Regions from separate parts of the Methylobacterium sp. B1 genome, predicted to be linked through region 2. Evidence: predicted binding sites of a transcription regulator. Region 2 holds the regulator's gene; the other holds the start of a gene.
The links. The regulator PhoB, encoded in region 2, activates phosphate uptake and scavenging genes when phosphate is short. The targets are predictions, from matches to a motif close to TGTCATNNANCTGTCAT.

Region 1: a site for PhoB is predicted at 3,238-3,254, ahead of I53_RS07690 (Orn/Lys/Arg decarboxylase N-terminal domain-containing protein). Genes of this name have one in related genera too.

What each region holds. Positions count from the first base shown of each region.
Region 1 is NZ_BACT01000267.1:1,395-7,627, forward strand. Features, by position in the region: partial or broken gene I53_RS07680 (TonB-dependent receptor) at 1-1,591, opposite strand, end outside; gene I53_RS07685 (hydroxyacid dehydrogenase) at 2,104-3,084, shown strand; gene I53_RS07690 (Orn/Lys/Arg decarboxylase N-terminal domain-containing protein) at 3,303-5,648, shown strand; gene I53_RS07695 (GNAT family N-acetyltransferase) at 5,648-6,226, shown strand.
Region 2 is NZ_BACT01000022.1:9,163-15,395, reverse strand. Features, by position in the region: gene pstA (phosphate ABC transporter permease PstA) at 1-713, shown strand, start outside; gene pstB (phosphate ABC transporter ATP-binding protein PstB) at 734-1,549, shown strand; gene phoU (phosphate signaling complex protein PhoU) at 1,668-2,387, shown strand; gene phoB (phosphate regulon transcriptional regulator PhoB) at 2,576-3,271, shown strand; gene I53_RS00675 (protein-disulfide reductase DsbD domain-containing protein) at 3,419-5,590, opposite strand; gene I53_RS00670 (aminopeptidase P family protein) at 5,710-6,233, opposite strand, start outside.

The DNA of each region.
Region 1 (6,233 bases), on a different contig from region 2:
CGAGATCGAGCTTCACACCCGCCTCGACCTGTCGGGCCACGTAGGGAGCGAGGATCGTGCCGGAATTGGTCGCCACCGCCGGAGCCACGTCGCCGCGGCTCAGGCCCTCGATGTAGTTGCCGTAGAGCGAGACCGAGTCCCAGGGCCGCACCACGAGACCGACCATCGGGGTCGTGGCGCTCTTGTCGTACGACGAGGCCAGCGTGCCGACATTCGACAGGTAATTGTGCGCCTCCACGCGCTGGCGGCGCACACCCAGGGTCAGCAGGACGCGCTCGTCGAGGGCCGACAGCGTGTCGGCCACCGCGATCCCCGACAGGGTGCTGTCGGACAGGCGGGGCCGGCCGATGCCGTAGATCGGCGCGATGTACGGGACGAGGGCCGGCACGTAGAGGTTCGACAGGTAGGCGCCCCGGCCGGGCGAGAACCGCCGTCCCGTCGCCTCGTCGTACACGGAGCCCTGAAGCGTGAGGGCGTGGCGGATGAATCCGGTCTCGAACCGGGCCCGGACGCCGGCGTCGTAGGTGAGCCGGTCGACGCCGAGGGCGTAGAATTGCGGCGTGCTGGTCGTGTCGCCGCGGCCGTTGAGGATCGTCGGTGCCGATTGGAAGTACCGCTCCACTCCGGTCTGCCCGCCGCCGACATCCGCGAACAGCGTGACCTGATCGGTCAGGTCGTACTCGGTGCGCAGCAGGCCGCCGCGATCGTCGACGTCCGAGTATTCCCAGGGCTGGGTCAGGTTCAGGCGACCGTCGGGCGCCCGCGGTACGGGCACGCCGGCCCGCAGGAGGAACGGGCGCAGCGGCGCGTTGAAGCGGTCCGTCTGCGCCAGCAGGTAGAGCCACGCGCGGAACCCGTCACCCTGTTAGTCGAGGGCCAGGGCCCCGACGCCGGTCGTCTCAGTCTGGCGGTCGAAGGGCGTGGCGCCCCCGTGCAGGCTGCCGACGACGCGGGCGCCCCATTCCCGTCCCGGCCCCCAGCGGCGGGCGACGTCGACCTGGCTGCCGCCCCAGGCGGTCGAGCCGTAATCCAGGGTGACGCGGGTCAGGTCCGCGCCGGCGCGCTTCGGGACGATATTGACCACGCCGCCGACCGCGCCGTTCGGCGACACCCCCGTGAGGGCGGCGGACGGCCCCTTTAGGACCTCGATGCGCTCCACGTAGTCGGTGAAGATGCGGAAGCTCGGGGCAATGCCGTAGAGCCCGTCGAAGGCGACCTCGCCGCTGGTGTTCTCGTTGGACGGGAAGCCCCGGATGGAGAAGGAGTCGAACGGCGCCCCCGTGGTCTGGGTGGCGCGCACCGACGGGTCGAGGACCAGGGTCTCGGACACCGTCCGCGCCTGCCGGTCCCGGATGAGCGTGTCGGTGTAGCTGGCGATGCTGAAGGGCGCCTTCTGGATCTCGGTATCGCCCAGCAGGCCGAGGCGACCGCCCCGCGCCACCTGACCGCCGGCATAGGCCGGGACCGGTCCGCGCGGCGCGGCCGCGCTCGCGACCGAGATTTCGTCGAGCTGGACCTCCCGGCCGGCCCCGGCCTCCTCCGCGCGGGCCGCGTGCAGCCCGGAACCGACGAAGCCCAGCAGGACAGCCATCGGGAGAACCGGCCGGGCCGCGCGCCGCCGGCGCCGGTTCCGCGCGGAAACCGACACCGAGAAATCTTGAGACCGCATTGTCGTGACGAAAGCTCCGAATCACGGAGCAAGGCAGCAAATATCTCTACGTGTGTCAAAAATACATTTGGATTAATTATAATTATATTCAGCGCACGCAGGGTCGATCTACGTGATCGATATTGAGTGCGTTCTATACTGAATTCCATTGCCGAACGACATCATTATCAGTGCCTCACTCATCATCGCACGGTCGAGCCGGCGATTTCGCGGAAGGCCGGGCCAGAGCTCGGCCGAGGCGCGCGGCCGGGATCGTCGGGCCGGGCGGGGCGTGCGGGGCCCGACACGACCGCGATCGGGTGTGGATCGCGCGCGTCCGATCGGGTTGCCGCGGCGGAGACCGGGGCGCCCGGTTGCCAGGGTTGCCCACCCCGCCTAGACGGGCCCGGCGCGAAACGTGCCTGTCACCCCTCCTCTAGTGCAGAGGTTTTCCCGTGATCACCGGTCCGTGCCTCATCGTCCAGCCGATCCACGCGGCGGGCCTCGACCGGCTGCGGGCGGCCGGATTGGAGCCGCGTCCGGCGAGCGGCACGGATCCCGAGACCCTGGCCCGCGAGGCCGCCCCGTGCGTCGCCGTCATCACCCGCAACACCGGCTTCCCGGCCCGCGCCATCGCGGCGGCCCCGGCCCTGCGGGTGATCGGCGTGCACGGCACCGGCACCGACCACGTCGCCACCGCCGAGGCGACCGAGGCCGGGATCGTGGTGGTCAACACGCCCGGCGCCAACGCCGTCTCGGTGGCCGAGCAGACGCTGGCGCTGATCTTCGCCCTGGCCAAGGCCCTGCCGGAGGCCGACCGCTCGGTCCGGCGCGGGGACGACAGCTTCAAGTTCACCGCCCGCCTGATCGAGCTGGCCGGCCTGACGCTGGGCCTCGTCGGCTTCGGGGCGATCGGGCAGGCGACGGCCCGGCTCGGCACGGCCCTCGGCCTGCGGGTGCTGACCTACGGCCCGAGCCGGCCGGACGCCGACTTCGCCAATGCCGGCGCCCTGCGGGCTCCTTCGGTGGACGCGCTCCTCGCGGAGGCCGACATCGTCTCCCTGCACGTGCCCCTGACCCCTGCCACCCGCGGCCTGATCGGCCGGGACCAGCTCGCCCGGATGAAGCGGGACGCCTTCCTGATCAACACCAGCCGCGGTGGTCTGATCGACGAGGCGGCCCTGGTGGAGGCGCTGGAATCCGGCACGATCGCGGGCGCCGGGCTGGACGTCTTCGCGCAGGAGCCCCTGCCGGCCGACCACCCCCTCGCCCGTCAGGCGCGGGCGATCCTGACGCCCCATGTCGGCGGTTCCACCGGGTCGGCCCTGATCCGCACCGCCGAAACCGCCGCCGGCCGCGTGGTCGACGTGCTGGCAGGCCGGCGGCCGGGCGGACTGGTCAATCCGGATGTCTGGGCGCGGCGGCGCGCCCTGTGATACCCTGAGACGGGTTGCCGCCGCGGGCCGCGCGACCGATCTCCGACCGGCACCTCAGGATGAGGGCGCGGGTGGGAAGGCCGCGGTCCAACGGCTCCGACCGCGCCCGGATCACGCCCTTTCGTCCGCACCACGACCGCCCGCCGCGCACGTTGTCATGCAATCGTCGCAGACGGGCCGGAAAGCCACGCGCTGCATCCGAGGCCAGAGAGGGCTCCATGGACTTCCACCGTCGCTTCACGGTCCTGATGTGCGCCCCCGCCTTCGATCCGGACGATCTCGAAGGCGCGCGCGTCAATCAGATCGTGGCAGCCGTGGAGCAGCGCGGCTTCGAGGTGGTGCGCGCCCGGCGGGTCGAGGACGCGGCCATCGCGGTGCAGACCGACGCCGCGGTGGGCTGCCTCGTGGTCGATTGGGGCAAGCGCGGCCTCGACGGCAAGGCCGCCGCCCTCATCGACATGATGCGCAAGCGCGGCCTGGAGATGCCGATCGTCATCATGGTCCGCCGCAAGCGGCTGGAGGACATCCCGGTCGAACTGCTCGATTTCATCGACGGCTACATCTTCCTGGCGGAGGAGACGCCGGAATTCATCGCCCGCGGCCTCGTCAGCCGGGTCACGCAATACGCCCAGACCCTCAAGACGCCGTTCTTCGGCGCGCTCGTCGACTACGCCGAGAAGGGCAACCAGCTCTGGACCTGTCCGGGCCACAACGGCGGCATCTTCTACAACCGGTCGCCGATCGGCCGGATCTTCGTGGAGCACCTGGGGGAAGCGATCTTCCGCGACGACCTCGACAACTCGGTCCTCGACCTCGGCGACCTGCTGACCCACGAGGGCCCGGCGCTGAAGGCCCAGAAGGAGGCCGCCAAGATCTTCGGGGCCGAGAAGACCTACTTCGTCCTCAACGGCACCTCGGCCTCCAACAAGATCGTCCTGTCCTCGCTGATCGCGGAGGACGACCTCGTCCTGTTCGACCGCAACAACCACAAGGCGGCGCATCACGGCGCCCTGTTCCTGGGCGGCGGCATCCCGATCTTTCTGGAAACGGACCGGAACGCCTACGGCCTGATCGGCCCCATGTATCATGAGGCCCTCGACGAGACCCGGATCCGGGAGAAGATCCGCCGGAACCCGCTGGTGACCGATCCCGAGGCGTGGCGCCGGGAGCGGCCGTTCCGCGTCGCGGTGATCGAGCAGTGCACCTACGACGGCACGATCTACGACGCCCAGGAGATCCTGGAGAAGATCGGCCACCTCTGCGACTACATCCTGTTCGACGAGGCCTGGGCGGGCTTCATGAAGTTCCACCCGCTCTACGCCCGCCGCTTCGCCATGGGGCTGACCGGCCTCGACGAGACCTCGCCCGGCATCGTCGCCACGCAATCGACCCACAAGCAGCTCGCGAGCTTCTCCCAGGCCTCGCAGATCCACACCCGCGACGGGCATATCCGCGGCCAGACCCGGCGGGTCGAGCACAAGCGGCTCAACGAGAGCTTCCTCGTCCACGCCTCCACGTCGCCCTTCTACCCGCTCTTTGCCTCCCTCGATGTCGGCGCCCAGATGATGAAGGGCCGCTCGGGCATGATCCTGTGGGACGACACGATCCGGCTCGGGATCGAGTGGCGCAAGAAGGTCCGGGCGATCCGGCGGGAATTCGAGGAGAACGAACGCGATCCCGCAAGGCGCTGGTTCTTCGACCCCTTCGTGCCGGACGTGACGGTGAATGCCGACGGGGCCGAGGTGCCGTGGGAGAGCGTGCCGACCGACGAGCTCGCCGCCACGCCGCGCCACTGGGAGCTGAAGCCGGGCGCGCGCTGGCACGGCTTCACCCACGTGGCGCCGGGCTACGCGATCACCGACCCGAACAAGCTCACCGTGCTCACCCCCGGCTTCGACCGGCACACGGGGGCCTACGCCCAGCACGGCGTGCCGGCGCCGATCGTGGCGCAATACCTGCGTGAGAACCGGATCGTCGCCGAGAAGAACGACCTGAACTCGCTGCTCTTCCTGCTGACCCCGGGGGTCGAATCCTCCAAGGCCGGCACGCTGATCTCGGGCCTCGTCGCCTTCAAGCGGCTCCACGACGACAACGTCCCGCTGGAGGAGGCCATGCCGGAATTCGTCAACCGCCGGCCGAACCGCTACCGCGGCGTGCGCCTGCGCGACCTCTGCGCCGAATTCCACGCCTTCCACCGGGAGGCCGGCACCTCCACGCTCCAGCGGCGCCAGTTCGCCCCGGAGCACCTGCCCGAGATGGTGATGCCGCCCAAGAAGGCCGCCCAGCTGCTGACCCGCAACAAGGTCGATTACGTGCCGATCGCCGAGGCCGAGGGGCGGATCGCCACCACGCTGATGCTGGTCTATCCCCCGGGCATCGGCACGGTGCTGCCGGGCGAGCGCCTGGACGACCGGGCCAAGCCCATGCTCGACTATTTCAAGATGTTCGAGGCCTCCGCCAACCTGTTCCCGGGCTTCGAGGCCGAGATCCAGGGCGTCTACCGCGAGGTCGATCCGGACGGGCGGATCCGCTTCCACACCTACGTGGCACGCGAGGGGGCCTGATGGAGATCGAGGTCGAGACGCCCGGCCTGGTCCCGGCCCGCACCTGCCCCGACATCGTCATCCGCGCCTCCTCGGATGCGGATGTCGAGGCGATGGTGGCGATCTACGAGCACCACATCAGCAGGGGCGTGAGCGATGTCGGCGTCGCCGAGGAGGACCGTCTGCTTCCCGACGACCTGAAGCGGCGGCGCAAGACCATGCGCAAGAAGCGCCTGCCCCACCTCGTGGCCGACCGGGACGGCGCGGTGGCGGGCTACGCCTACGCGGTGCCGTTCCGGAAACGCCCGGCCTACCGCTACACGCTGAAGCACTCGATCTACGTGCATCCCGACCACCTGCATGCCGGGATCGGCCGCCGGCTGCTGCCGGCCCTGATCGAAGCCTGCGCGGCCGGCGGCTACCGCCAGATGATCGGCTACATCGACGCCGAGAACGCGGCGTCCCTGCGGCTCCACGAGGCCTGCGGGTTCGAGCGGGTCGGCTACCTGCGGGCGGTGGGCTTCAAGTACGGCCACTGGTCGGACAGCGTCATGGTCCAGCGGGCGCTGGGCACCGGGTCGGAGGACCGGCCGGGGTAGCGGGCCG
Region 2 (6,233 bases):
CGCCGACCCTGTTCACCAACCCGACGCCGGGCCCCGGATCCGAGGGCGGCGGCATCGCCAACGCCATTCTGGGCAGCCTCGTCCTGACCGGGATCGGCATCGTGATCGCGACGCCGGTCGGCGTCATGGCCGGGACCTTCCTGGCCGAGTACGGGCGCGGCTCGAAGCTCGCGGCCCTGATCCGCTTCCTCAACGACATCCTGCTCTCGGCGCCGTCGATCCTGATCGGCCTGTTCGTCTACACCCTGATGGTGCGGCCGATGGGCACCTATTCGGGCTGGGCCGGCGGCGTCGCGCTCGCGATCATCGCCGTTCCGGTGATCGTCCGCACCACCGAGGACATGCTGCGGCTCGTCCCCGGAACCCTGCGGGAGGCCGGCGCGGCGCTCGGGGCGCCGCCCTCGACGGTGATCATCAACGTCACGTGGCGGGCGGCCTCGGCTGGCATCGTCACCGGGATCATCCTGGCCCTGGCGCGCATCGCCGGCGAGACGGCGCCATTGCTGTTCACCGCCCTCAACAACAATTCCTGGTTCTCGGCCAACCTGATGGGTGGCGTCGCGAACCTGCCGGTGATGATCTACCAGTTCGCCCTCTCGCCCTATCCGAACTGGCAGGGCCTCGCCTGGGCCGGCGCGCTTCTGATCACCGCCACCATCCTGGTGCTGTCGATCATTGCCCGCCTTGTGATCAAGCCGCAGACCTCGCGCTGAGACCCTTCGAGGACACGACGATGAACGCCGCCTCCGCGATCCCCACGGTCGAGCTGAACCGCAACCGCGCCGACGAGGGCGGTCCCGTGCGGATCGCCGTGAAGCGCCTGAACTTCTACTACGGCAGCTTCCACGGGTTGAAGGACGTCAACCTCAACTTTCACGACCGGCAGGTCACGGCGCTGATCGGGCCCTCGGGCTGCGGCAAGTCCACCCTGCTGCGCTGCTTCAACCGGATCTACAGCCTCTATCCGGAGCAGCGGGCCGAGGGCGAGATCCTCCTGGACGGCGAGAACATCCTCAGCCCCTCCATCGACCTGAACGAGCTGCGCTCGCGCATCGGCATGGTGTTCCAGAAGCCGACGCCGTTCCCGATGTCGATCTATGACAACGTCGCCTTCGGCCTGCGCCTCTACGAGAAGCTGCCGAAATCCGAACTCGACGGCCGGATCGAGGCCTCCCTGCGCAAGGCCGCCCTCTGGGACGAGGTGAAGGACAAGCTCAAGCAGCAGGGCACGGGCCTGTCGGGCGGCCAGCAGCAGCGCCTGTGCATCGCCCGCACGGTGGCGCAGCGCCCGGAGGTGATCCTGTTCGACGAGCCGACCTCGGCCCTCGACCCGATCTCCACCGGCCGCATCGAGGAGCTGATCGAGCAGTTGCGCGACGAGTTCACCATCGTGATCGTCACCCACAACATGCAGCAGGCGGCGCGCATCTCGCAGTTCACCGCCTTCATGTATCTGGGCCAGCTGATCGAGTTCGGTCCGACCAACCGGATGTTCATGAACCCGACGGAACGCCGCACCCAGGACTACATCACCGGCCGGTTCGGCTAGTCTGCCTGGACGCTCCGGTCTCGGGGAAGGCCGTCCGGTCGCCGCATCCGCGGAGGGCCGGCGGGTCCCCGAGGGCCTCCCCGGAGCGCCGCCCCCGGGACCCATCGAAGGATTCGCCATGCCCGGCCATATCGTCACCTCCTACGACACCGACCTGGAGAACCTGCGTCGCTCGATCTCGGAGATGGGCGGCGTGGCCGAGAAGATGACCGCGGAGGCGACGGACGCCCTCGTGCGCCGGGACGACACGCTCGCCCAGGCGGTGATCGTCGCCGACAAGCGCCTCGACGCCCTGCAGCGGGACATCGAGGAGCGCGCCGTGCTGTTGATCGCCCGGCGTCAGCCCCTGGCGATCGATCTGCGTGAGACGATCTCGGCGATCCGCGTCTCCGGCGACCTCGAGCGGATCGGCGACCTCGCCAAGAACGTCGCCAAGCGGGTGGTGGCGATCTCCGATCAGGCGCCGGCCCAGAAGATCGTTCTCGGCGTGCGCCACATGAGCGACCTCGCGGAGGGCCAGCTCAAGGACGTTCTCGACGCCTATGCGAGCCGCGACGTCCAGGCAGCCCACGATGTCTGGGAGCGGGACGGCGAGATCGACGCCCTGTACAATTCGCTGTTCCGCGAGCTCCTGACCTACATGATGGAGGATCCGCGCAACATCTCGTTCTGCACGCATCTTCTGTTCTGCGCCAAGAACGTCGAGCGGATCGGCGACCACACAACCAACATCGCCGAGACGATCCATTATCTCGCCACGGGCGAGGCCCTGGCGGGCGACCGGCCGAAGAACGATGCGTCGAACTATGCGACCGTGGACGGGGTGCCGGCTCCGTAAGCGGGCCGCCCCCGGTCCAGGCGTCGGCCTGCGCGCGCTCCTGTGGGGCGCCGCCGGAGAATCGGAGCGTGCGGGTTGAGGCTGAGCGGCGCCTCCTGCACCCTCTGCCTGCCCGCCAACTCCAAGGAGAGTCGGCGCGCCTGCAGGCCGTATGGCGCCGCTTCGTGAACGGATCTTCGAACGTGAGCATGCAAGTCCTGATCGTCGAGGACGAGGAGGCGCTGACCACGCTGCTGCGCTACAATCTGGAAGCCGAGGGCTTTCTGGTGGATTCCGCGGCTCGGGGCGACGACGCGGAGCTGCTCCTGGCGGAGCGGATCCCCGATCTCGTCCTGCTCGACTGGATGCTGCCCGGCCTGTCGGGCATCGAGCTGTGCCGGCGGATCCGGGCGCGCCGGGAGACCGAGCGGCTGCCCGTGATCATGCTCACTGCCCGGGGCGAGGAGGGCGACCGGATCCGCGGTCTCGGGACGGGCGCCGACGACTACATCGTCAAGCCGTTCTCCGTCCCGGAACTGCTTGCCCGGATCCGCGCGCTGCTCCGCCGGGCCAAGCCCGCCCATGTCTCGGACCGGCTGGCGGCGGGCGACCTCGAACTCGACCGCACCGGCCATCGCGTCCGCCGCGGCGGCGAGGAGCTGCATCTCGGCCCCACAGAGTTCCGTCTGCTGGAATTCCTGATGCTGGCGCCGGGCCGTGTCTTCTCCCGCGAGCAGCTCCTCGACGGGGTCTGGGGACACGACGTCTACATCGACGAGCGCACGGTCGACGTCCATGTCGGGCGGCTGCGCAAGGCACTGAACGGCCCGCGCCAAGCCGACCCGATCCGTACGGTCCGCGGCTCGGGCTACGCCTTCGACGAGACGTTCTCGCTCGACGCTTGAGAGGGGCGCGAAGCGTTCCGGGACAAAGGGTTCCGGGCCGGAGGCCGGTCGGCCGCGCCGCCCGCCCGCGTGCAGCGAAGGGAGCCAGGGACGTTCGAGGCCGGCGGATGCTGCGAGGCCCGGCGGCCCCCCGGGCCTCGCGCAGATTCAGCGGGTCAGCGCCGCGCTCCGGCCGGACGCGACCGGCACGGCGTCGAGCGCCGCCAGAACCGTCCCCTCGGTGAGGATCTGCGGAAGCACCTGAGGCGCTCCGGTTCCGGTATAGAGGAGGTAGAGCGGCACGCCGCTGCGCCCGTGCTTCTCCAGCAGACGGGTGATCTCGGGATTCTGGTTGGTCCAGTCGCCCTTCATGTAGGTCACGCCGCGCTCGGCCATCGCGGCCCGCACGGCCTTGGTGTTGAGCGAGGTCGCCTCGTTCACCGCGCAGGTGATGCACCACGCGGCGGTCATGTCCACGAAGACGGGGCGGTGCGCGTCCACCAGGGCGTCGAGACGCGCTTGAGTGAAGGGCTCGACCCCGTCGGCGGCGGCCTGCGCCGACGGCGCGGTGCGGTCCCGCGGAAGGGTCACGGCGAGGGCCGACACGGCGATTAGCGCGAGGGCCGCAGCGAACCGCGCGACCCGGCCCGCCCCGGGCGCGGCGGCGCGGCCGTGTTCCCAGGCCCAGGCGGCGAAGCCCACCAGGACGAGGCCGATCAGCGCCGCCAGCAGCCCACGCGGATCGACCTGCTGCGCCAGAACCCAGATCAGCCAGGCCACGGTGGCGTAGACCGGGAAGGCCAGGACCTGTTTGAGGGTCTCCATCCAGGCGCCCGGCCGCGGCAGCGCCCGCAGGGCCGGCGGCCAGAGGGTCAGCACCAGGAAGGGCAGGGCGAGGCCGAGGCCGAGGCTCGCGAAGACGGCGAGCGCGACACCGGCACTCTGCGTCAGCGCGAAGCCCACCGCCGAGCCCATGAACGGCGCCGTGCAGGGGGTCGCCACCAGGGTCGCCAGCACACCCGTGAAGAACGAGCCGCTCAGGCCGGCACGCCGGGTCAGGCCGTCTCCGAGGCCGGCGAGCCGGCCGCCGACATGGACCACTCCGGACAGGCTCAGGCCCATAGCGAACAGCAGATAGGCGAGGGCTGCGACCATGGCGGGCGATTGCAGCTGGAAGCCCCAGCCGATCGCGGCCCCACCGCCCTTCAGGGCGATCAGCAGGGATGCGAGGCCGAGGAAGCTCGCCAGCACGCCGGCCGTGTAGGCGAGGCCGTGCAGCCGCAGCCGCGCCGGGCCCTCGCCGGCATGCCGCACGAGGCTCAGCACCTTGATGGACAGCACCGGGAAGACGCAGGGCATCAGGTTTAGGATCAGGCCGCCCAAAAAGGCGAAGGCCGCGGCGGTCGCGAGGGTCAGCGCGTCGAACTCGGCGGCGGCGGGCGGGGCTCCGGCCGGATTCGGCGCGCTCGACGCGGCCGCGACGGCAGGAAGCACCGGCTCGTCACCATACGCGAAGGCGAGGCGGCGGGTGCCGTCCGTACCGACCTCGTCGATCGTCAGGACGCCGGGCAGGGCGGCGGGCAAAGGATCGGTCGGGCTGCTGCGCGCGATGGTCAGATGCAGACCGGTCTCGTCGACGGTCATCACCTGCGCGGCGGCGTTGTCGATCGCCGTCTCGGCATAGGGGAAATAGGCGGCGTTCCGGATGGATTCGGGTTTCAGGCCGGTCGCGGCGAAATCGAGCTGCAGCGTGTCGCCCTGGCTCGACAGGCGCAGGGGCCAGAGCGCCGGCGCGGGCAGGGCAGCCCGGGCGCGCGCGAACAGCGCGGCGTTGGCCGGGTCCGGCTCGGCCTTGCCCACCGGCAGGGTGAGGGCGAGATCGGCCGAACCGGGGACGCACTCGGTCTCGCAGACGAGATAGGTCAGCTTCGCCTGAATCTGAACGGGATTGGCCGGGTCGAGGCTCGGCGGCGGCGTCACGGGCACGAGGAGCGTGACTTCACCCTCGTAGCCGTAATTCATGAGGGTCGCGATCGGGATGCGCTCCGGCGCCGGCCACCGGATCGCGCTGGCGTTGAAGCCGGCCGGCAGGGTCCAGGTCACCTCCGGAGGCAGTCCGGAATCGCCCGGGTTGCGCCAGTAGACGTGCCAGCCGGGCTTGATCTGCATCCGCACCGCCAGCGTGAACGGCTGTGCGCCGGCGACCGCGGCGGGCTCGGCCACGAGGCTCGCCCGCACGAGGTCGGCCGGCGTGCGGAAGCCCTGCGGGACCCCTTGGGCTGCGGCGGCCGAGAGGCTCGCGGCGAAGGCCAGGATCAGAATGGCGAGGCGGCGGATCATGCTGTCCCTTCGCGCGCAGGGCCGGCGCGGTTTCACGCACGGTATATCCGGGCCAGCGCGGTCGTTTCGATGGCGGTGGGTCTTACCACGGGCCGTGCCCGGGATCCCACGCCGATCGCTCAGTCCGCGAGCGGCACGGTCGCACGCTCCAGCCAGTCGCGCGTCCCGGCATCGACCCGGGGCGCCAGGGTCTCGCGCACCCGGGCGTGATAGGCATCGATCCAGGCGCGCTCTTCCGGTTCGAGCAGGTCCGGCTGGATCAGCCGCCGATCATAGGGGGCGAGCGTCAGGGTCTCGAAGCCCAACATCGGGCGCTCGCCGCCCGCGATCGTGCGGGGCTCGACCAGCACGAGGTTCTCGATCCGGATTCCGTAGGCGCCGCGGGCGTAATAGCCCGGCTCGTTCGACAGGATCATGCCGGGCTCCAGCGCCACCGTGCCGGTCTTGGCGATCCGCTGCGGTCCCTCGTGCACCGACAGGAAGGCGCCAACGCCGTGGCCGGTGCCGTGATCGAAGTCGAGCCCCGCCTGCCAGAGCGGCGCCCGGGCGAAGGCGTCGATCTGGGCGCCGGTCGTGCCGACAGGAAACACCGCCCGGGCAATCGCGACGTGGCCCTTCAGCACCCGGGTGTAACGGTCGCGCA